Regions from separate parts of the Amycolatopsis camponoti genome, predicted to be linked through region 1. Evidence: riboswitches for the same ligand, from Rfam matches in the RefSeq annotation. Region 1 holds a riboswitch; the other holds the start of a gene.

Region 1 (10,746 bases):
CGACCGCTACCGCCGGGTCCGCCCGGGTGCGCTGTCGCGGCCGCACCACTGGTGGGAGCGCGGTGCGGGGCGGCCGCCGGTCGCCCCGGCGCCGCGGTACGTCGCCGTCCACCGCGATGCCGGCGGCGTCCCGGACGGCTACGCCACGTACCTGCTCGAAGGCACCGGCACCTTGACAGTCGACGAGACGATCGCGAGCGACGACGCGGTCGCCACGGCCCTGGCCCGGTTCCTGCTCGGCCACGACCTGGCCACGGAGGTGGTCTTCCGGCAGTGCCCGCCCGAGCACCCGCTGCGGTGGCAGCTCGCCGACGTCCGCGCCGCGCGGGCGAGCGACGAGACGGACTGGCTCTGGGTACGGCTGCTCGACGTCCCGCGGGCGCTGACCACGCGCGGCTGGGCGGCCGACGGCGAGCTCGTCCTGGACGTCGACGACCCGTTCCTCGGCGAGCGGGCGCGTCATCTGCTGACCGTGCGGGGCGGCGAGGCCGAGTGCGTCCCGACGGACCGGGAGCCCGACCTGTCCCTGGACGTGAGCGACCTGGGTTCGGTGTACCTCGGCGGGACGGCTCCGAGCACGCTGGTGCGGGCCGGGCACGTCCGGGCGCACCACCCGGCCGCGGCGGCCGCCGCCGACGCGCTCTTCCGCGCCGAGCGGCCGCCCCACTGCCTGCACTGGTTCTGAGCGGGATCCTCAGACGGCGGGGGAGACCGCCAGGCCGAGCTTGCCGGCCAGCCGGCCGATCCAGGCCTCGACCTCGTCCGGCTCGCGGTCCGGCAACCCGAAGATCGTCTCGGTGACCCCGAGGGAATCCAGGTGCGCCAGGCGATCCCGGTCGGGCCGTTCCCCGAGCGCGCAGATCCGCGGCGCCCCCGAGCGGCCCTCGGCGAGCCAGATCTCCTTCAGCAGAGCCACGTGCCCGTCGAGGTCGGAGTCGGCCGGGGTCGTGATCCAGCCGTCCGCGTGGCGGGCGATCCAGCGGAACGTCTTCTCCGTCGGGCCCGCGCCGAGCAGCACCGGGATGTGCGCCTGGATCGGCTTGGGCCACGCCCAGCTCGGGCCGAACGAGACGAACTCCCCGTCGTAGGAGGCTTCTTCGGAGGTCCACAGCGCGCTCATCGCTTCGAGGTACTCGCGCAGCGCGGTGCGGCGGCGGTTGCCCGGGACGCCGTGGTCGGTCAGCTCGTCGACGTTCCAGCCGAAGCCCGCCCCGAGCGTCACGCGGCCGCCGGAGAGGTGGTCGAGGCTCGCGATGGTCTTGGCGAGCGTGATCGGGTCGCTCTCCACCGGCAGGGCCACCGCTGTGGACAGCCGGATCCGCGTCGTCACCGCGGCCGCCGTCGCCAGCGCCACCCACGGGTCGAGCGTGCGGCTGTAGCGGTCGTCGGGCAGCGACGCGTCGCCCGTGCGCGGGTGCGGTGACTCGCGCTTGACCGGGATGTGGGTGTGCTCGGGCACGTAGAAGGTGGCGAACCCGGCGGCCTCCGCGGCGCGCGCCGCGGAAGCCGGGGTGATGCCTCGGTCGCTGGTGAACAGCACGATTCCGTAGTCCACGCGAGGAGCGTATTAGAACGTGTTTCAGTTTTCAAGGTCGGCCGCGAGTGCGAAAAGTGGCAACGTGGACGCGGAGAGTAACGTCGCGGCGCGATCGAACGATGATCGAGGCGACCCCGGTTGCGCAGGCGGGGAGCAGCGGCCCGGCCCGGGACGCGTCAAGGTGGGCCCGAGGCGACACGAGGCGGAGGCAGGGTGGACCTGGTAATCCATTGTGGACTCACGGTGTCCCAGTCAGTGGACGCACCGGCGGGGCGGGTTGGCGTGCGAATGCCCGTTTCCAGTACCGTGGACCACAGGTCGAGAGGCGCTGCAACGGACCGCCGGGTCCGCCACGCTCGACCGGGATCCACCGAACAAGGGCGCCTCCCGGATGAGGGAGGCTGCCGGTGAACCCGATCACCCCGCGAGAAACCCCCAGCGAGTCCGAGGCCACCGCGCGCCTGCGCGAGCTGCTCGGACAGCGGGTGGCGGTGCTCGACGGCGCGTGGGGAACCATGCTGCAGGGGGCCGGGCTGACCCCGGCCGACTACCGCGGCGACCGCTTCGGCGACCACACGCACGACGTCACCGGCGACCCCGACCTGCTGAACCTGACCCGCCCGGACGTCATCCTCGACGTCCACCGCCAGTACCTCGCGGCCGGCGCGGACATCACCACGACGAACACCTTCACCGCCACCAGCATCGGCCAGGCCGACTACGGGCTGCAGGACCACGTCCACGAGATGAACGTCCGCGGCGCGCAGCTCGCCCGCCAGGCCGCCGACGAGCTGGGCGGCAAGTTCGTCGCCGGGTCGATCGGCCCGCTGAACGTCACCCTCAGCCTCTCGCCCAAGGTCGACGACCCGGCGTACCGCGCCGTGACGTTCGAGCAGGTCAAGTCCGCGTACGCGGAGCAGATCCGCGGGCTCGCCGAAGGCGGCGTCGACCTGCTCATGATCGAGACGATCTTCGACACGCTCAACTGCAAGGCGGCCATCGCCGCGGCCCGCGACGTCGCGCCCCACCTGCCGTTGTGGATCTCGGTCACCATCGTCGACCTGAGCGGGCGGACGCTCTCGGGCCAGACCGTCGAGGCGTTCTGGAGCTCGATCGAGCACGCGAAGCCGCTGGTCGTCGGGGTCAACTGCTCGCTGGGCGCCGAGGAGATGCGCCCGCACGTCGAGGAGCTGTCGCGGATCGCGGGCACCTACGTCGCCTGTCACCCGAACGCCGGACTGCCGAACGCGTTCGGCGGCTACGACCAGACGCCGGACGAGACCGCCGGGCTGATCGGCGGGTTCGCCCGCGAAGGCCTGGTCAACCTGGTCGGCGGCTGCTGCGGCACCAGCCCGGCGCACATCGCGAAGATCGCCGCCGCGGCCAAGGGCGTCAAGCCCCGCGAGGTGCCCGAGCCGCGCACGCACACCCGCTTCAGCGGGCTCGAGCCGTTCGGCATCGGCGCCGACACCGGGTTCGTGATGATCGGCGAGCGCACCAACGTCACCGGCTCCAAGCGTTTCCGCCGGCTCATCGAGTCCGGCGATCACCAAGGCGCCGTCGACGTCGCGCTGGAGCAGGTCCGCGGCGGGGCCAACCTGCTCGACGTCAACATGGACGCCGACCTGCTCGAGTCCGAGGAGGCGATGACGACGTTCCTCAACCTCATCGCCACCGAGCCCGAGGTGGCCCGGATCCCGGTGATGGTCGACAGCTCCAAGTGGACCGTGCTCGAAGCCGGCCTGCGCTGCCTGCAGGGCAAGGGCGTCGTCAACTCGATCAGCCTCAAGGAGGGCGAGGAGCCGTTCCTCGCCCAGGCCCGCATCATCCGCAACTACGGCGCCGGCGTCGTCGTGATGGCCTTCGACGAGCAGGGCCAGGCCGACACCGCCGACCGCAAGGTGGAGATCTGCGGCCGCGCCTACGACCTGCTGACGCAGCAGGCGGGGTTCGCGGGCGAGGACATCATCTTCGACCCGAACGTCCTCGCCGTGGCCACCGGCATCTCCGAGCACAACGGCTACGCGAAGGCGTTCCTCGAAGCGCTGCCGCGGATCAAGGAGCGCTGTCCCGGCGCCCGGACCAGCGGCGGCATCTCGAACCTCTCGTTCTCCTTCCGCGGCAACGACGTCGTGCGCGAGGCCATGCACTCGGCGTTCCTCTTCCACGCCGTGCAGGTCGGCCTCGACATGGGCATCGTCAACGCCGGCCAGCTCGCGGTCTACCAGGACATCCCGGCCGATCTCCTCGAGCTGGTCGAGGACGTGCTCTTCGACCGCCGTGAAGACGCCACCGACCGGCTGGTCAGCTTCGCCGAGAACGTCAAGGGCAGCGGCACCAAGCGCGTCGTCGACCTCTCCTGGCGCGAAGGCACGGTCGGCGAACGGCTGTCGCACGCGCTGGTGCACGGCATCGTCGACTACATCGTCGAGGACACCGAAGAGGCGCGGCAGCAGCTGGCCCGGCCCCTCGAGGTGATCGAGGGCCCGCTGATGGACGGCATGAAGATCGTCGGCGACCTGTTCGGCTCCGGCAAGATGTTCCTGCCGCAGGTGGTCAAGAGCGCCCGCGTGATGAAGCGGTCCGTCGCCTACCTCGAACCCTTCATGGAGGAGGAGAAGGAGAAGGCGCGCCAGGAAGGCCGGCTGGAGTCGTCGGGCGGCCAGGGCAAGATCGTGCTCGCCACGGTGAAGGGCGACGTCCACGACATCGGCAAGAACATCGTCGGGGTCGTGCTCGGCTGCAACAACTACGAGGTGATCGACCTCGGGGTGATGGTGCCGGCCGCCAAGATCCTCGACACGGCGGTCACCGAGGGCGCCGACGCCGTCGGGCTGTCCGGGCTGATCACGCCGTCGCTGGACGAGATGGTGGCGGTCGCGACCGAGATGCAGCGGCGCGGGCTGAAGCTGCCGCTGCTGATCGGCGGCGCCACGACGTCCCGCCAGCACACCGCGGTCAAGATCGCGCCCGCCTACGACAACGCGACAGTGCACGTCCTCGACGCGTCACGGGTCGTCGGCGTGGTGTCCGACCTGCTCGACCCGGACCGCTCGATCGCGCTCGCCGAGAAGAACCGCGCCGACCAGGAAGTGCTGCGCGAGCAGCACGCGAACAAGCAGCGCCGCCCGATGCTGACCCTCGAGCAGGCCAGGGCGAACCCGGAGAAGGTGTCGTTCGACGGCCTGCCGACCCCGGCGTTCACCGGCCGCCGCGTCGTCGAGCCGAGCATCACCGAGCTGCGCGAGATGGTCGACTGGCAGTTCCTGTTCCTCGCCTGGGAGCTCAAGGGCAAGTACCCGGCCATCCTGGACGAGCCCGTCGCCCGTGAGCTGTTCGACGACGCGAACACGCTGCTCGACGAGATCATCGCGAACGGCAGCTTCCGCGCGAAGGGCGCGTACGCGTTCTGGCCGGCGCACAGCGAGGGTGACGACATCCTGCTCGACGGCGACTTCGCGCACGTCGGGTTCCCGATGCTGCGGCAGCAGACGTCGAAGCCGCTGGACCGCGCGAACCGCTGCCTGGCGGACTACATCGCGCCGGTGGGCGACCACCTCGGCGGCTTCGCGGTCGCCATCCACGGCGCCGACGACCTCGCCGCGAAGTACGAGGCCGAGCAGGACGACTACCGCGCGATCATGGTCAAGGCCCTGGCCGACCGGCTGGCCGAGGCGTTCGCGGAGTACATCCACCTCAAGGCGCGCCGCGACTGGTTCGAGCCCGACGCCGAACCGCTGCTGGAGGACCTGCACGCGGAGCGGTTCCGCGGCATCCGCCCGGCGCTCGGCTACCCGGCCAGCCCCGACCACAGCCAGAAGCGGGAGCTGTTCGAGCTGCTGGAGTCGGACGAGCTGGGGATGGCGCTGACCGAGTCGTTCGCGATGACGCCGGCGGCCGCCGTGTCCGGGCTGATCTTCGCGCACCCGGACTCGAAGTACTTCACCGTCGGCCGGCTCGGCCGCGACCAGATCGAGGACTACGCGCGGCGCAAGGGCGTCGAGATCGCCGAAGTCGAGCAGTGGCTGCGGCCGAACCTGGCCTACGAGCCCGAGGCGTAGTCCTTCAGCTCGATGTCCGTGGCGAAGTTGTCGGTCGCCTTGAGCATCAGGCGGAGCAGGAAGCGGGACTTGAACGTCCAGTCCCGCAGCTTGATCCGCAGCCGGGACGGCGGCGCGAGGAACGGGCCCGCGCTGCCGCGCTGCGAGACCTTGGCGTAGCCGCGCATCTGCTCCTCGTAGCGGGCGAAGGCGGCGCGGTGGTCGCCGTCGGCTTCGAGGAGTTCGCCGGCGAGCACGTACGCGCCGACGATCGCCAGGCCGGTGCCGAAACCGCCGAGGGTGTTGCCGTAGGCCGCGTCGCCGAGCAGGACGACGCGGCCGCGGGAGTAGCGGCCGATCGTCACGCGGGCGAGCGAGTCGAGGTAGAACTCCCGGGCCCGCGGGAGCTTCTCGATCAGCTCGGGCACCCGCCAGCCCGCGTCGCGGTAGGCCGCGGCCACCAGTTTCCGCTGGACTTCGGTGTCGGTGCGGTCGTACTCCAGCTCAGGTGAAGCGAAGACGAAGAACGCCGACGCCTTCGGCCCGCCGACCGCGGCCATCCGGCCCGGCTCGTTGTACATCACGGCATCGCCGTCGGCGACCTGCTCGCCCAGCTCGGCCAGGGCGTAGTAGTGGCCGAGGAAGCGGACGTGGTCGCGCTCCGGGCCGAAGGCCAGCCGCCGGACGTTCGAGTGGATGCCGTCGGCGCCGACGACGAGGTCGAACCGGCGCGGGGTGGCGTGGGCGAAGGTGACGTCGACGCCGTCCGCCGTCTCGGTCAGCGCCGTGATGGTGTCGCCGAAGAGGTACTCGCAGTGCGCGGCGGTGCGCTCGTACAGGAGGCCGGCCAGGTCGCCGCGGCGGATCTCGATGTCGCCGCCGGTGAACTCGCCGGGGATCACGGCCTGGGGCCGTCCCTCGGCGTCGATGATCGTCTGGTCGGTGCCGCCGGTCCGGCGGGCCAGGACGTCGTCGAGGATGCCCATGCGCTCCAGGACGGTCCGGTGGGTGGCGCCCTTGAAGTCGACGGCCTGGCCGCCCGGGCGCACCGACGGGGCGCGTTCGACGACGGTGACGGAACAGCCGTGGCGGGTCAGCCAGAGGGCGAGGGCGGGGCCGGCGATGCTGGCGCCGGAAATCAGGACGCTGAGATTTTTCACGTCACGGAGCTTCGCCGCGGGGGCTGACCGGTCCCTGGCGAAGCGCTGACGGCGGCCGTCAGCGACTGTCGCGAATGGACCGCACGCGGACCGTGACGGCGGAAAATTCCCGGCCGTGACCGGGACTTTCCCGCCGGTTTTCGCACGTTGACCCCGGCCGGTCGCGCGGGCACCATTTCCCGGGGGGAGAGGGGGCGGCGATGCTGGACAGCGGAACGCGACCGGCGGCCACCACACTCGGCGAGCTGCTGCGCAACGGGGAGCGCGCCCTCGAGGCCGACGGCGACCTGCGCGCCGGCCGGGAGTGGTTCGACCGGGCGTACCGGGCCGCGGAGGCCGACTGCGACGGGGCCGGGATGGCGCGCGCCGCGTTGGGCATGGGCGGGCTGTGGGTGCACGAACACCGGAGCGCGCCCGCGGCGGCGTTGCTGCAGGCGCGGCTGCGCAGTGCGTGGACCGCGGTCGACCCGGGGTCGTCGCTGGCCCTGCGGCTCAAGGCCCGGCTCGCGGGCGAGGCCGACTACGTGGCCGGGGAGAGCAACGAGATCCTCGCCGTGCTCGAGGAAGCCAAGCGAGCGGGCGACCCGGTCGCCTGGGCCGAGGCCGCGAGCCTGGCCCACCACTGCCTGCTCGGCCCCGACCACGGTGGCCAGCGCCGTGCGCTCGCCCACGAGCTGATCACCGAGGGCTTCCGCACCGGGCGGCGCAGCGACCTGCTGATGGGCCTGCTCTGGCGCACGGTCGACCTCTTCCTCGACGGCGACCCGCACGCGCAGCGCGGGCTCGCCGACCTGCGCGGCCAGCTGGCCGGCCGCGACCACCTCGCGGTCGGGTTCGTGCTCGACGCGATCGACGTCATGCTCAGCATCCGCGCCGGCCGGTTCGACGAGGCCGAAGCGCGCGCGGCCGCCTGTGCGCTGCGAGGCGAGCAGGCCGGCGACGCCGACGCGATCGGCTGGTACACCGCGCAGCTCGGCGCCATCCGGTGGTTCCAGGGCCGCGTGGCCGAGCTGCTGCCGGTGCTGCGGGAGACGGTGCACTCGCCGACGCTCAGCGCGGTGGACAACGCGTTCGTCGCCGGGCTGGCCGTCTCCGCCGCTTCGGCCGGAGACGAGCGCGAGGCGGCCGGGGCGCTGGCCCGGCTGAGCGGGCAGGATCTGGCGCTGCTGCCGCGGTCGAGCAGCTGGCTCGTGTCGATGTACGGGATCGTCGAGTCGGCTTACCTGCTCTCGGACGTCGAATCGGCGCGCGCCGCCTACGCGCTGCTCACGCCCTTCGCGCGGCTGCCGATGATGGGCAGCCTCGCCGTCGCCTGCTTCGGCTCGGTGCAGCACGCGCTGGGCGTGGCGATGCTGACCGCGGGTGAAACCGAACGCGCCGCGGAGCACTTCCGGGCGGCCGTGCGCGACAACCTCGCGCTGGCCCACTGGCCGGCCGTGGTGCTGTCCCGCGCCCGGCTCGCGCAGGCGCTGGGGCCCGGCTCGGCCGAAGCGGGGCGGGAGCTGGCCGCGGCGACGCGTGAAGCCGAGCCGCTCGGGATGGTGCTGCCCGTCTTCGCCGCCCGCGTCGCGGACCGCCGGGTCACGTGCCGGCGCCAGGGCAGCCACTGGCTCTTCGGCCTGGACGGGCGGTCCGTGCTGGTCGAGCACAGCGTCGGCATGGGCTACCTGGCGACGCTGCTGGACAACCCGGGGCACGAGTTGACCGCGGTCGAGCTGGCGCACGGGGTGGTCGCCGAGGTGACGTCCGCGCAGCCGACGCTCGACCGGACGGCGACCGCGCACTACCGGCGCTGGCTCGCGAACCTCGAGGCCGAGCTCGACGAGCACGAGGCCAACCACGACGCGGGCCGGGCGGAGAAGGTGCGCACCGAGCGCGACTGGCTGCTCGGCGAGCTGTCGGCCGCCGCCGGGCTCGCGGGCCGGGTCCGCGAGTTCGCGGGCGCGGAGGAGAAGGCGCGGATCGCGGTGGGCAAGGCGATCCGCCGCGCGCTGACCCGGATCGCGGCAGCGGACGCGGTGATCGGCGACGTCCTGCGCGACGGCGTCCACACCGGCACCCGCTGCTCCTACCACCCCACCTGACCCGTCGTGAGTGAGAAACAGTGTTCTAACCCTGTTTCCCACTCACGACCGGCTTACTCGACCGCGCCGTTCTGGGTCAGCAGGTTTTGGTACCAGGCGTCGTACGGGTGGTTGGACGCCGGGTAGCTCGCCAGTGGCGTCGTCGCGTCGCCCGCCGAGTCGAAGTCCCAGCCGCGGACCAGCTTGCCCGACTGGCGGGCCGAGGTGATGAACGCCGACTCCGTCGCGGTCGCGCCGTAGAACAACGCGCCCTCCTGCAGCTCCGCGCTGTCGCCCTTCTGGAACTCGTCGAACGCGACCTGCCGGTAGCGGATCCGGTCACCGGTGACGCTCGCGGTGTCCGCGCGCAGGGTGTTCGACGGCGTCGGGCCGTCCGCGCCGGTCCACACCTTCACGCGCCGGGTGCCGTTGGTGGCGGTGTCCTTGGCGAACCGCGCGTCGGACGTCTTGGCGTTGCCGGTCCACGCGACCGTCGTGGCCGACAGCGTGCCGGTCCACGTCCAGTTCTGGCTGCTGCTCTGGCTCTGGTGGATCTCCCGCAGGTGCGTCGCGTCGGTGAAGGCGACCGTCGGCTGGACGCCGTTGTCGTACTGGTGGCTGGCCTGCCAGGTGATCTCGCCGTCCGTGCCGAGCTTGCCGACGTGGTACCAGAGCGTGCTCGCGCCCTGCGACTGGTGGACCTCGACGAGGTCGCCGTTGTCGTTGAGCGCGACGGCCGGGGTCTGGCCGCTGTCGTACTTCCCGTGCCGCAGCCAGGTGACGCGGCCGTCGGCGCCGTAGGTCCCGGTCCAGTACCAGAGCGCGCCACCGCCGGAGTCGTGCACCTCGACGACCTGGCCACGGCCGTTGAGCGCGACGGCCGGGTGGTACCCGACGTCCCGCTTGTACTCGCTGCGGCTGCCGCCGTCGCCCGAGAGCAGCGGCAGCACGCGCCCGCGCAGCGCGTCCACGGTCGGCGAGCCGGCCGGGTAGTCCTGGGCGCGCAGCAGCCGGCTGCCGAAGACCGACTCCAGCTCCTGGTTGACCGCGACGAGGTTGCCCTCCGCGAAGTTCGCGTTGTCGGTCAGGTTGTCCTTGAGGTCGAGCATGACGACGATCGGCGCGGCCGTCGGGTGCGCCGCCGACCACGTGTTCACGGTGGCCAGCCAGTCCCGCAGGTTGTTCGACGCCGGGTTGCCGCCGCTGTGGTCGACGGCGTTGCCGGGCGAGTCGTGCCCGACGCCGTAGTCGTGGTTCGTGGCGTAGCCGTTGTCGTGGATGTCGTACTCGATGAACCGGACGCCGTGGTCGAGCTGGTAGGCGATCGAGTTCTTCGCGCCGTCGACGCTGCCCGAATAGCTGTTGTGCGTCGCGCGGAAGACCGACGAGGTGAACGGCGGGCTCGCGGCTTCGGCTGTTCCGCCGGTCAGCAGCGCGGCGGTGGTCAGAGCGGTGACGGCCAGAGCGGGCAGTCGGGTCATCCTCGGGTCCTCACGTCGGGAGCGGGGCGGTCCCCATCCTGGCCCGCGCGGTGGAACCGCGGGTGGAACGTCGTGGAACGCGAGTGGAACGCCTAGAAGGCGACAGAGGGACGTTCGAGGGAGGAAACGCCATGACCCAGACCGGTGGACCCCAATACCCCGACCCGACGCGGCCGGTGCCGCCGCAGGCCGGGATGCCGCAGGCCGGAATGCCCGGGCCGCCCCAGCCGCCCGCCGCGCCGAAGAAGTCGAAGCGGCGGCAGAAGATCGTGCTCACCGTGTTCCTGATCGTCGTCGCCGGGATCCTCGCGCTCGTCTGGGTGGCCACCCGGTCCAACGGCGAGAACGCCCAGGTCGGCAACTGTGTCACCGAAAGCGGCGAGAACTACGTGAAGATCGTCGACTGCGGCACGCCCGAGGCGACGCTCAAGGTCGTCGCGCGCGTCGAGGACAAGACCCAGATCG
Region 2 (10,746 bases), 100 kb from region 1:
GGGTCTTCGCCTGGGTCGTCGCCATCGCCTTCGGGGTCGCCGCCGTGCTGACCGCGTCGGCCGTCGCCTTCAGCGTCGTCAAGCTCGTCGGCGCCGGCTACCTCGTCTTCCTCGGGGTCAAAGCCTGGCTGGCCGTGCGCCGCGGCGAATACCGGGACCTCGGCGACGCCGGGGACGCCCCGCCGCTCGCGGCCGGTGCCGCCTTCCGGCAGGGGCTGTTCACCAACTTGCTCAACCCCAAGGTCGCCGTCTACTTCCTCGCCCTGCTCCCCCAGTTCCTGCCCGCGGGCGGCTCCACCCTGCAGACGCTCGAGCTCGCCACCATCGCGACCGCCGGCACGGTCCTGTGGTTCGGGGCGCTCGCCCTCGTGGTCGGCGCGTTGAAGCGGTTCTTCGGTGACGGACGCGTCCGTCGGGGGCTCGACGCCGTCCTCGGCAGCGTGCTCGTCGCGCTCGGGGTGAAGGTCGCCGCCGAAGCGGCGTGAGGGCCCGCCGGGGCGGGCCCTCCGGCCGTCACAGCGCTTCGGCCGCCAGGCGGGTGCCCTCCACCCGGGCCCGGATCTTCGCGAACGCGATGTCGCGGGAGGTCGACGTGTCGTCCGCGAACGGCGAGAACCCGCAGTCGTCGCAGGTGCCGAGCCGATCGGCCGGCAGGTACTTCGCCGCCGTGAGCACGCGGTCGCGGACCTCCTCCGGCGTCTCCACCCGCGGGTCGATCGGGTCGATCACCCCGACGAAGATCCGCTGGTCCGCCCGCAGGTGATCGGCGATCACCTGCAGCGCGCGAGCCGGGTCGGCCTCGCTCGCCAGCTGGACGTAGAAGTTCCCCGCCTCCAGCCGGAACAGCTCCGGCAGCAGGTCCGCGTAGTCGACGTCGAGGCTGTGCACGGAGTCCTGGTCGCCGCCCGGGCAGGTGTGGACGCCGATCTTCGCGCGCTCCTCCGCCGTGAACCGCTGGAGCACAGCGTTGTTGAGCTCGACGAACTGCCGCAGCAGCCCGCCGGACGGGTCCAGCTTCAGCGACAGCCGCCCCTCGGTGAAGTCGATCTGCACCGCGTGTGCCCCGGCGTCGAGGCTGCGCCGGATGTCGGCCTCCGCCTCGTTCACCAAGTCCGCGACGAACTGCTCCTGCGGGTACCCGTCGATGCCGTCGGCCGGGTAGATCAGCGAGATCGCGGACGCGGCGATCACGGCCTGCTTGACCGGCTTGTCCGTGAGCGCCTTCGCCCGCGTCAGGTACTCGTCGGCGTGCGTCGCGTAGCGGAACGGGCCCGCGGTCAGCCGCGGCAGCTGCCGGGTGTGCCCGTCGGCGAACGGGATGACGACGCCGTCCGGCGCCAGCGCGGTCAGCCCGGCCAGCGGGTAGGTCGCGAAGCTCGGCTTGCCCTGTTCGCCGTCGGACACGACCGGCGACCCCGTCTCTTCGAACCGGCTGAGCGTGTCCGCGAGGGCGCGGCTCTCCAGCTCGGCGAGCGCGGCGGCGTCGATCCGTCCGGCGGCGAACGCGCCGAGCCCGTCGATCAGGTAGCCGGGACGGGGAATGCTGCCGATCGGTTCGGTCGGCAAGGTCATGGAGTCCTCCGCTGCTTGAAGGTCCTGACCGGCTTCGACCGGCGCGAAGCCGGCCTGACCGGCCTCGTGTCAGGCGAACCTAACGCGCTCCCGGGCGGTCACGGAGCGCGGATCACCCGGTCGGAGCAGCGAAAAGCACGAAATAAGAAGACGTTTGGCGGTTAGCCGGGAGGACGATTGGGTATTCGCTACGGCGACACGGCGGGTTCGGCGCCGAAGGAGTACCCCGATGCTCAGTCACCACGATCGCACCGAGCTCGAGAAGATCGAGCGGAACCTCGAGGTCACCGACCCCGACCTGGCCACCGCCCTGCGCGAGGGCAAGCGCCCGAAGTCGCGCGCGCTCCGGAGCGCCCTGCTGATCGCCGTCGACGTCGTCGCCGTGACGCTGCTGGTCCTGGGGTTGATCTTGCCCGACCCGGGGGTCACGCTCTGCGGGATCCTCGCCCTCACCGGCACCGTCTGGACCCACGTGGCGCGCCACCGCGTCTGACGTCCTGGGGCACACTGGGCCTCGTGAAGTGGGTCCTGCACGTCGACCTCGACCAGTTCATCGCCGCGGTCGAGATCGCCCGTCGGCCGGAGCTGCGCGGGAAGCCCGTGGTGGTCGGCGGCAACGGCGACCCGACCGAACGCGCCGTCGTCGCGACCGCGTCGTACGAGGCCCGCGAGTTCGGGATCCAGTCCGGCATGCCGCTGCGGATCGCCGCCAAGCGCTGCCCGGACGCCGTCTTCCTGCCCAGTGACCCGCCGGCCTACCTCGAGGTGTCCGAGCACGTGATGGCCGCGGTGCGGGAACTCCCCGTCGTCGTGGAGGTGCTGGGCTGGGACGAGGCGTTCGTCGGCGCGGAGACCGACGACCCGGAGGCGCTGGCCGTCTCGATCAAAGACGCCGTGGCGCGCGAGACGGGGCTGTCGTGCGCGGTCGGGATCGGCGACAACAAGCTGCGCGCCAAGCTCGCCACCGGGTTCGGCAAGCCGGGCGGGATCTTCCGGCTGACCCAGGCGAACTGGTGGGAGGTCATGGCTTCGCGCCCGACCGACGCGCTGTGGGGCATCGGCGGCAAGACCACCAAGAAGCTCGCCGAGCTGGGCATCCACACCGTCCTGGACCTCGCGGGCGCGGACGCCGCGGCGCTGGCCGCCCGGTTCGGCCCGAAGACCGGCCCGTGGCTGCGCCTGCTCGGCGGCGGCATCAGCGATGCGGAGGTGAGCGCGACGCCGTACGTGGCCCGCTCCCGCAGCCGCGAGACGACGTTCCAGCGCGACCTCACCGATCCGGCGGAGATGGCGGCGGAGGTGTCGGCGCTGGCCAAGCGCGTGTCCCAGGACGTCCTCGACGAAGGCCGGCCGGCGGCGCGAGTCGCGGTGAAGGTGCGGTTCGTGCCGTTCCTGACCCACACGCACAGCATCACCCTCCCCGAGCCGACGTCGGACGCCGGCGAGATCGACCGCGCGGCGCAGGAGGTACTGGCGATGTTCGAGCTGACCCGAGCGGTGCGGCTGCTCGGTGTGCGGGCGGAGTTCCTCAGGGAGGACTAAAGCCCCTCCGGCAAGGGCAGCGGCCGGTCCGGGTCCAGCTCGACCCCGCCCGCCCGGAGCGTGTGGTCGAGCATCGCCCAGATCGTGCCGCTCAGCTGGCCGGTCAGCTGCTCCAGGCTCAGCGTGCCCGGGTGGTCGAGCCAGCGGGTCGTCGCCGACTCGACGTAGCCGACCAGGCCGAACGCGATCGTGTCCCCCGGGGCCGGGTCCAGGCCGAACGCCGTCAGGTAGCCGGTGAGCAGCCGGCTGAGGTGGCGGGCGATCGTGCCGCGGACGTCCACCGGTCCCGGCGCCGCGCGCGTCAGGTACCGGTGCAGGGGGACGTGCTCGGTCAGCCAGCGCAGGTGCGTCGCGATCACCGTCGAGATCATCTCGTTCGGCGAGCCCGACGGGTGCCAGAGCGGCTCCAGCTCGGCCGTCACCAGCTCGGCCGCGCGCTCGGCGATCGCCCGCTGGAGGTCGGACGCGCCGTCGAAGTGCTTGTACAGCCGCGTCCTGGCCACGCCGGCGCGCTCGGCGATCTGCTCGGTCGAGACGTCCGGGCCGTGCTCGGCGATCGCTTCGAGGGCCGCGTCGACGAACTCGGCGCGGCGCCGTTCCTGCTGGCCCGCCCACCGCGTCGCCCGTCCGTCGACCTTGGTCACGACGGAAGCCTACTCAGCGCCCGCGAGGGCGTGTACGCTCCCGAAGTAGCTAGTACAGCATGTACCCCCTACTTCCGGAGGCCACCATGGGCGTCGAGGCCCAGGACCGGGACGTCACCGCGGCTCGCCTGCTCAAAAGCTCCGCGAAGAACTCCTACGACCCGTACGTCGACATCGACTGGACCGCCCCGCTGGCCGAGGGCAAGGCGTACATGCCGCTGGAGCGCGTCTCCCTCTACGGCACCGACCTGTGGGCGCGGCTGACGCCGGAGCAGCGGATCGAGCTGTCCAAGCACGAGATCGCCAGCATCATGAGCGTCGGCCTCTGGTTCGAGATCGTCCTGATGCAGCTGCTCGCCCGGTACGTCTTCGACCTCGACGCGCGCACCGAGCACGCGCAGTACGCCATGACCGAGATCGGCGACGAGACCCGCCACTCGGTGATGTTCGCCCGCACCGCCGACCGGCTCGGCGTGCCGCGCTACGGCGTCCCGAAGGTCGTGCACCGCGCCGCGAAGGTGTTCGGCGCGACCGCCGCCGGGCCGTCGATGTTCGCCAGCGTGCTCGTCGCCGAGGAGACCACCGACCGGCTGCAGCGCTCGATGATGGACGACGACGGCATCCAGCCACTGATCCGCTCGGTCAACCGCATCCACGTCGTCGAGGAGGCCCGGCACGTCCGGTTCGCCAAGGAGGAAGTGCTGCGGGAGACGCCGAAACTGTCGAAGGCGGCGCTGCAGCGGCACCGGCTGCGGACCGCGCTGGTCGCGTTCGGCGTCGTCGATGCCATGGTCGACCCGCGGGTGTACCGCAGCGTCGGGATCGACGCGCGCGAAGGCCGGGCCGCGGCGCTCGCCAACCCGCACTTCCACGAGACGCGCCGGTGGATGGCGGAGAAGATCGTGCCGTTCCTCCGCGAGGCGGGGCTGATCGGCGGCCGGTCCGAGGGCATTTGGCGGCGCGCGCACCTGCTCTGACGAACCGGCCGCGAAATTGCCTTCCCGGGAGGCACCGGACTGCGCCACGATTCCCGGGTGACCGAGGGCTACTCGCAGGACTTCCCGGCCGGACCCCCGTCCGGGCCGCCACACCCGGCACCCCGTCCGCCGCTCAGGCGGCCGGTCGTCGCCGGCCTGATCGGCGTGCTCGTGGGCGCGATCCTGGTCGGCGTGCCGTGGCTGGCGCTGAGCCTGCTCGGCGGGCCGAGCGGGCAGGCACTGGCCGCACCGGCGAACCTGGGCGGGCTCAGCCGCGCCCAGGACGCGATCGCGAAGGTCGACTCCGTGCGCGGCAAGGCGACGATCGACCGCATCGACAAGACCGACCAAGAGACGACGTCCCGGGTCTCGGCGGCCTACGGCGGCGCCGGAGCGGTGGTCCAGGACTACCAGGACGAGCGGCTGCTGCGGTCCTTCCAGCTGGTCGCCGTCCGCGCGCCCTCGCCGCAGCTGTTCGCGCCGTACGAAGACGTCCAGGCCCTCGGCGTGGCCAAGCCGGGCACCGAGCTGGTCAGCGTCGGCGCCGTGCAATGCCTGGTGCACAACGCCCCGGCCGCGCCCGGCGCGACCCCGGACCCGGACCAGTCCTTCGTCCTGAACTGCCAGCGCACCGGCCCCGGCTTGACCGTCGCGGTGCGGAGCCTGGGCACCGAAGGCAACCACGACCCCCAAGAGCTCGCCGGGATCGTCGAGCAGGCCTGGAAGGAGCTCGGGTGAGCACCGTCCGGACGGCCCGCGCCGGTGACGAAGCCGTGCTGGCGAAGCTCGACGAGCGCACCTGGACGACGGCGGTGTCCCCCGCTCCCCCGCCGCCGGCCGGCACCCCGTTCTTCGACGAAAGCACCCACCCCGAAGACGTCCTCGTCGCCGAGCACGACGGCATGGTCGCCGGCTACGTCCGTCTCGACGCGGGGTTCCCCATTCCCGCCCACGCTCACGTCCGGGTGATCGGCGGGCTCGCCGTCGACCCGGACCGGCGGCGGCTCGGCATCGCCCGGCGGCTCGTCGACGCCGCCGTGGCCGAGGCGCGCCGGCGCGGCGCGCGCAAGGTGACGCTGCGCGTCCTGGGTCACAACACCGCCGCCCGGCGGCTCTACGAGAGCGCCGGGTTCGTCGTCGAAGGCGTGCTGCGCGGGGAATTCCACGTCGGCGGCGAGGACCTCGACGACGTTCTCATGGCCCGCCGGCTCGCTTGACAGCTTCCCGGCGGCTTTGCCATCCTGGTCGTGGGCCGAGAGGCGCTGCGACGGAACTCTTTCCGCCACGCTCGGCCCGGACCACGACTCCAAGGGCGCCTCCCGCGAGGGAGGTGCTTTTCGGTGTCCCGCCGTCGTCGTGCGCGTGGACTGTCCCGTGCCGCCTCCCGAGCGTTCCGCAAACGAACTCCGGAGTGCGCGCAAGCATGAGTGACAAACTGCAGACCCGAAACGGCCTCGACTTCGCCGTCGCCGACCTCGCACTGGCCGAGGCCGGCCGCACCCAGCTGCGGCTCGCCGAGCACGAGATGCCCGGCCTGATGGCGATCCGCGAGGAGTACGCCGCCTCGCAGCCGCTGAAGGGCGCCCGGGTCGCCGGGTCGCTGCACATGACCGTCCAGACCGCCGTGCTGATCGAGACGCTGGTCGCGCTCGGCGCCGAGGTCCGCTGGGTGTCCTGCAACATCTTCTCCACCCAGGACGAGGCCGCCGCCGCGGTCGTCGTCGGGCCGGACGGCACGGTCGACGCGCCGTCCGGCACTCCCGTGTTCGCCTGGAAGGGCGAGACGCTCGAAGAGTACTGGTGGTGCACCGACCGGCTGTTCGCGTTCTCGGGCGGCCAGGCGCCGAACATGATCCTCGACGACGGCGGCGACGCCACCCTGCTCGTCCACAAGGGAGTCGAGTTCGAAGCGGCGGGCGCGGTGCCGCAACCGTCCGAAGAGGACCCCGAGGAGTACCGGATCGTCCTGGAGACCCTGCGCGCGAGCCTGGCCGCCGACGGCGACCGCTTCACCCGCATGGCCAAGGAGATCCGCGGCGTCACCGAGGAGACGACCAACGGCGTCAAGCGGCTCTACAAGCTCGCCAAGGACGGCGAGCTGCTCTTCCCCGCGATGAACGTCAACGACTCCGTCACGAAGTCCAAGTTCGACAACAAGTACGGCATCCGGCACTCCCTTGTGGACGGCCTGAACCGGGCCACCGACGTGATGATCGGCGGCAAGCGCGTCCTCGTCTGCGGCTACGGCGACGTCGGCAAGGGCGCGGTCGAGGCACTGCGCGGCCAGGGCGCCCGGGTCTCGGTCACCGAGATCGACCCGATCTGCGCGCTGCAGGCGGCGATGGACGGCCTCGACGTGGTGGAGCTGGACGACGTCGTCGCGACGGCCGACATCTTCATCACCACCACCGGCAACTTCGGCATCATCTCGGCGGAGCAGATGAGCCGGATGAAGCACAACGCGATCGTCGCGAACGTCGGGCACTTCGACAACGAGATCGACATGGCCGGCCTGGCGAAGCTCCCGGGCATCGTCAAGAAGGAGATCAAGCCGCAGGTGCACGAGTGGACGTTCCCGGACGGCCACGCGATCCTCGTGCTCTCCGAAGGCCGCCTGATGAACCTCGGCAACGCGACCGGCCACCCGTCGTTCGTGATGTCGAACTCGTTCACCAACCAGGCCATCGCGCAGATCGAGCTGTTCGCCAAGCCCGGCGAGTACGCCACCGACGTCCACCGGCTGCCGAAGCACCTCGACGAGAAGGTGGCCCGGCTGCACCTCGACGCCCTCGGCGTGAAGCTCACCAAGCTCTCGAAGGCGCAGGCCGAGTACATCGGAGTCGACGTCGAGGGTCCGTACAAGCTCGATCACTACCGGTACTGATTCGAGATTGCTCCATTTGACGCAGTTTGCCGCACCGCGAAAGTGGCCATCCTCCCCGTGACAGCGCATCCGTCCGGCCCGTACGGCGGATGGGTCCCATGCGAAGGAGTGTGTGTCAAAGTGATCGTTCTCGGTGTAATTCTCCTCATCATCGGGTTTATCGTCGGTATCCCGGTGCTTTACACCATCGGCATCATTCTCGCGGTGGCCGGTGTGGCACTGGCCATCCTGGGCGGCACCGGCCGCCGGATCGGTGGGCGTGCGCACTGGTACTGATCGAGTACTCGCGAACGGCCCGGCACGGCGCAGCAGCAATGCTCGCCGTGCCGGGCCGTTCGGCCTTTCACCACCACGAAGGTAAGCGCAGAGCAAAGTCCGCTTGCCGGCGAGACACCCGGGACGGGAATGAAAAGGGTCCTCCGGCTCCGAGGGGGAGGGAGAGCCGAAGGACCCCGTTAGTGTTAGCACATCGCCCAGCCCGTGTACACAGCTGCATACACGATCGTGTCATGCCCTTGACGCTTCCCTGACGCCGTGAAGGCCTCCCCGGCCGAGCCGGGGAGGCCTTCACGGTCCTGGCGGGAGGCTCAGGAAGCTTGGCGCAGCCGGGGTTTTCCCGGTTCGGCCGCACAGCCGCACCCGCGGCCGAGAGCCTGGCAGTCGACGATCAGCGCGTGCCGGAGGCGGTCACCGTCCCCACAGGACGGCTCGGTGCATTCGGCGAACCCGCCGTCCGGGTGCACCACCAGCGTGCCGTGGCAGTGATCGATCCCCGCGTCACAAGAAGCGCACTCCATGACCGGCCCGCCCTTCCGCGTTGGTGCCCGGTGTGCTCGCCCTCCTTGGTACCACCGGGAAGCAAGCGAACGCGGGACCGGAACCGCGCGTGTCGGCCCCGCCACCCGGACGGAACGACCGGCCGGGGCCGCCCTCAAGCCCGCTTCCGGGCCGCCGGCTTCTTCTTCGCCGGCGCCGGAGCCGGCGCCTCGTCCTCATCGGACTCTTCCGAAGTGGACTTCGCCCCACGCGACTTCTTCGCCGCGTCCACACTGGCCTGCAGCGCCGCCATCAGGTCGACCACGTCGGCCTTCGCGGTGACCGCCGCCGGCTTGGTCGTCTCCTCCCCCGCCACCTTGGCCTCGATCATCTCCTCGAGGGCCTCGCGGTAGTGGTCGTGGTACTTCTCCGGCTCGAACACCGGCTCGGCCAGTGAGTCGATCAGCGACCCGGCCATGGTCAGCTCCTGCGGCCGGATCTGCGGCGGGTCGTCGCGCAGGAAGGGGAAGTCGGGCTCGCGGACCTCGTCCGGCCAGAGCATCGTCGTCATCACCAGCACGTCGGCGTGCACCCGCAGCACCGCCATGCTCTCCCGCTGCCGGACCGCGACCTTCGCGATCGCCACCTGGCTCGACTTGTGCAGCGCGTCCCGCAGCACGATGTACGGCTTCACCGCGTTCTTCTGCGGCTCCAGGTAGTACGTCCGGTCGTACTGGATCGGGTCGATCGACTCGAGCGGCACGAACTCCAGGACGTCGATCGTGCGCTGCGAAGGCAGCGGCAGGTCGGCCATCTCGGTGTCGGTGATGACGACCATCTCGCCGTCGGGCAGCTCGTAGCCCTTGGCGATCTCGGCGTAGGGCACCTCGGCGCCGTCGATCGTGCAGAACCGCTTGTACTGGATGCGGCCGCCGTCGGCCTCGTGCACCTGGCGCAGGGAGACGTTCTTGTTCTCGGTGGCCGCGTACAGCTGGATCGGGATGCTCACCAGCCCGAACGACACCGAGCCCTTCCACATCGCCCGCATGCCACGCACCTCCGAGAGACGACCCTGCCGACTTCACGCTCGGTAACTACCGTAGCCCGAATCGTCCCCCGGCGACAGTCTGATCTAGACCTCTGCCAGGTACTTCTCCCAGAGCACGGGGTCCATGAACCAGTTCCGGAAGTCCGTCGGATCGGTGAACCCGTTCGCGAACCGCTTCGCCACCGCGGGGTTCTGGCCGGCCACCCCGAGGATCTGGAGCACGTGCGGAGGGGGCGGCATGAGCAGCGCGTTGGTCCATTCGGTGACGTGCCGGGCGTACTCCCAGTAGCGCTCGAACGTGGCGTCCATCCACCCCGCGTCGAACGGCCGGTCGCCGTGCTCGACGATCGCGTCCAGGTAGGTCGCCGCGCAGTGGCTCGCGTTGTTCGAACCCTGGCCGGTGATCGGGTCGTTCGCCACGACGACGTCGGCCATGCCCAGCACGATCGCGCCGCCGGGCAGCGTGCCGACCGGGTTGCGCACCACCGGCGTGTAGCCGCCGGCCAGGGTGGCCTTCGCGTCGGTGAGCTCGGCGTCGCGGCTTCGCTCGTACTCCCACGGCACGAACTGCTTCATCAGGTCCAGGATCCGCCCGAAGTGCTCGGCCGGGCCCGTGCGGTCGTCGAAGCAGTCCAGCGGACCGCCGGGCACGCCTTCGAAGAAGAGGATGTCGCAGTTCCCGCTCAGGGTGTACGCGGGGATCATGAACAGCTCGCCGACGCCCGGGACGATGTTGAACCGCACGGCCATCTTGTCCGGGTGCTCCGGCCGCGGGCGCACGCCGTGGGCGTAGGCCAGCGACAGCGCGCGCATCGGCTTCGTGTACGGCGAGCGCTCCGGGATCCGGTCGAACAGCTGGACCAGCTCGCCCTTGCCGGCCGAGATGATCACCAGGTCGTACAGCCGGGCGAGAGCGTCCAATTCGGACGTCATCACGCCGTGGATGACGAGCTTGCCCCCGCGGTCCTCGAACAGCTCGAGCCAGCCGGCCATCTTCACCCGCTGGTCGACCGACTGCGCGACGTGGTCCAGCTCGGCGAACCAGTCGAGCGCGCGCCCGCCGTCGGGCGCGGCCACCGACACGCCGAGGCCCTCGACGTTCACGGTGTCGGCTTCCCACTGGTCGATGCCGAGGTCCCGCTCGTGCTGCAGCGCGTCGTGGAACATGCACTGCGTCGACATCACGCGCCCGTTCCGGATCTCCTCCGGTGTCCGCGCGGACATCACCGTGACGTCGTAGTCCTTCGCCAGCAGCCCGAGGGCCAGCTGCAGCCCGGACTGCCCGGCGCCCACGATCAGGACCTTGCGCATGAAGCTCTTCTC

The links. A riboswitch is a leader RNA that binds a small molecule or an ion and turns the genes downstream of it on or off. The one in region 1 is predicted to bind S-adenosylhomocysteine.
Region 2: it holds a riboswitch for S-adenosylhomocysteine, as region 1 does, so the genes downstream of both, ahcY (adenosylhomocysteinase) here and metH (methionine synthase) in region 1, are expected to answer to the same signal.

The regions. Positions count from the first base shown of each region.
Region 1 is NZ_CABVGP010000004.1:239,635-250,380, forward strand. Features, by position in the region: gene AA23TX_RS48105 (GNAT family N-acetyltransferase) at 1-685, shown strand, start outside; gene AA23TX_RS48110 (TIGR03619 family F420-dependent LLM class oxidoreductase) at 695-1,555, opposite strand; S-adenosyl-L-homocysteine riboswitch at 1,852-1,930, shown strand; gene metH (methionine synthase) at 1,945-5,598, shown strand; gene AA23TX_RS48120 (FAD-dependent monooxygenase) at 5,580-6,737, opposite strand; gene AA23TX_RS48125 (hypothetical protein) at 6,938-8,821, shown strand; gene AA23TX_RS48130 (PI-PLC domain-containing protein) at 8,875-10,281, opposite strand; gene AA23TX_RS48135 (LppU/SCO3897 family protein) at 10,413-10,746, shown strand, end outside.
Region 2 is NZ_CABVGP010000004.1:136,526-147,271, reverse strand. Features, by position in the region: gene AA23TX_RS47710 (LysE family translocator) at 1-485, shown strand, start outside; gene AA23TX_RS47705 (cobalamin-independent methionine synthase II family protein) at 514-1,572, opposite strand; gene AA23TX_RS47700 (DUF3040 domain-containing protein) at 1,802-2,065, shown strand; gene AA23TX_RS47695 (DNA polymerase IV) at 2,089-3,114, shown strand; gene AA23TX_RS47690 (TetR/AcrR family transcriptional regulator) at 3,111-3,758, opposite strand; gene AA23TX_RS47685 (AurF N-oxygenase family protein) at 3,845-4,735, shown strand; gene AA23TX_RS47680 (hypothetical protein) at 4,793-5,473, shown strand; gene AA23TX_RS47675 (GNAT family N-acetyltransferase) at 5,470-5,952, shown strand; S-adenosyl-L-homocysteine riboswitch at 5,984-6,060, shown strand; gene ahcY (adenosylhomocysteinase) at 6,159-7,619, shown strand; gene AA23TX_RS47665 (hypothetical protein) at 7,740-7,895, shown strand; gene AA23TX_RS50660 (hypothetical protein) at 8,207-8,416, opposite strand; gene ku (non-homologous end joining protein Ku) at 8,551-9,423, opposite strand; gene AA23TX_RS47650 (styrene monooxygenase/indole monooxygenase family protein) at 9,508-10,734, opposite strand.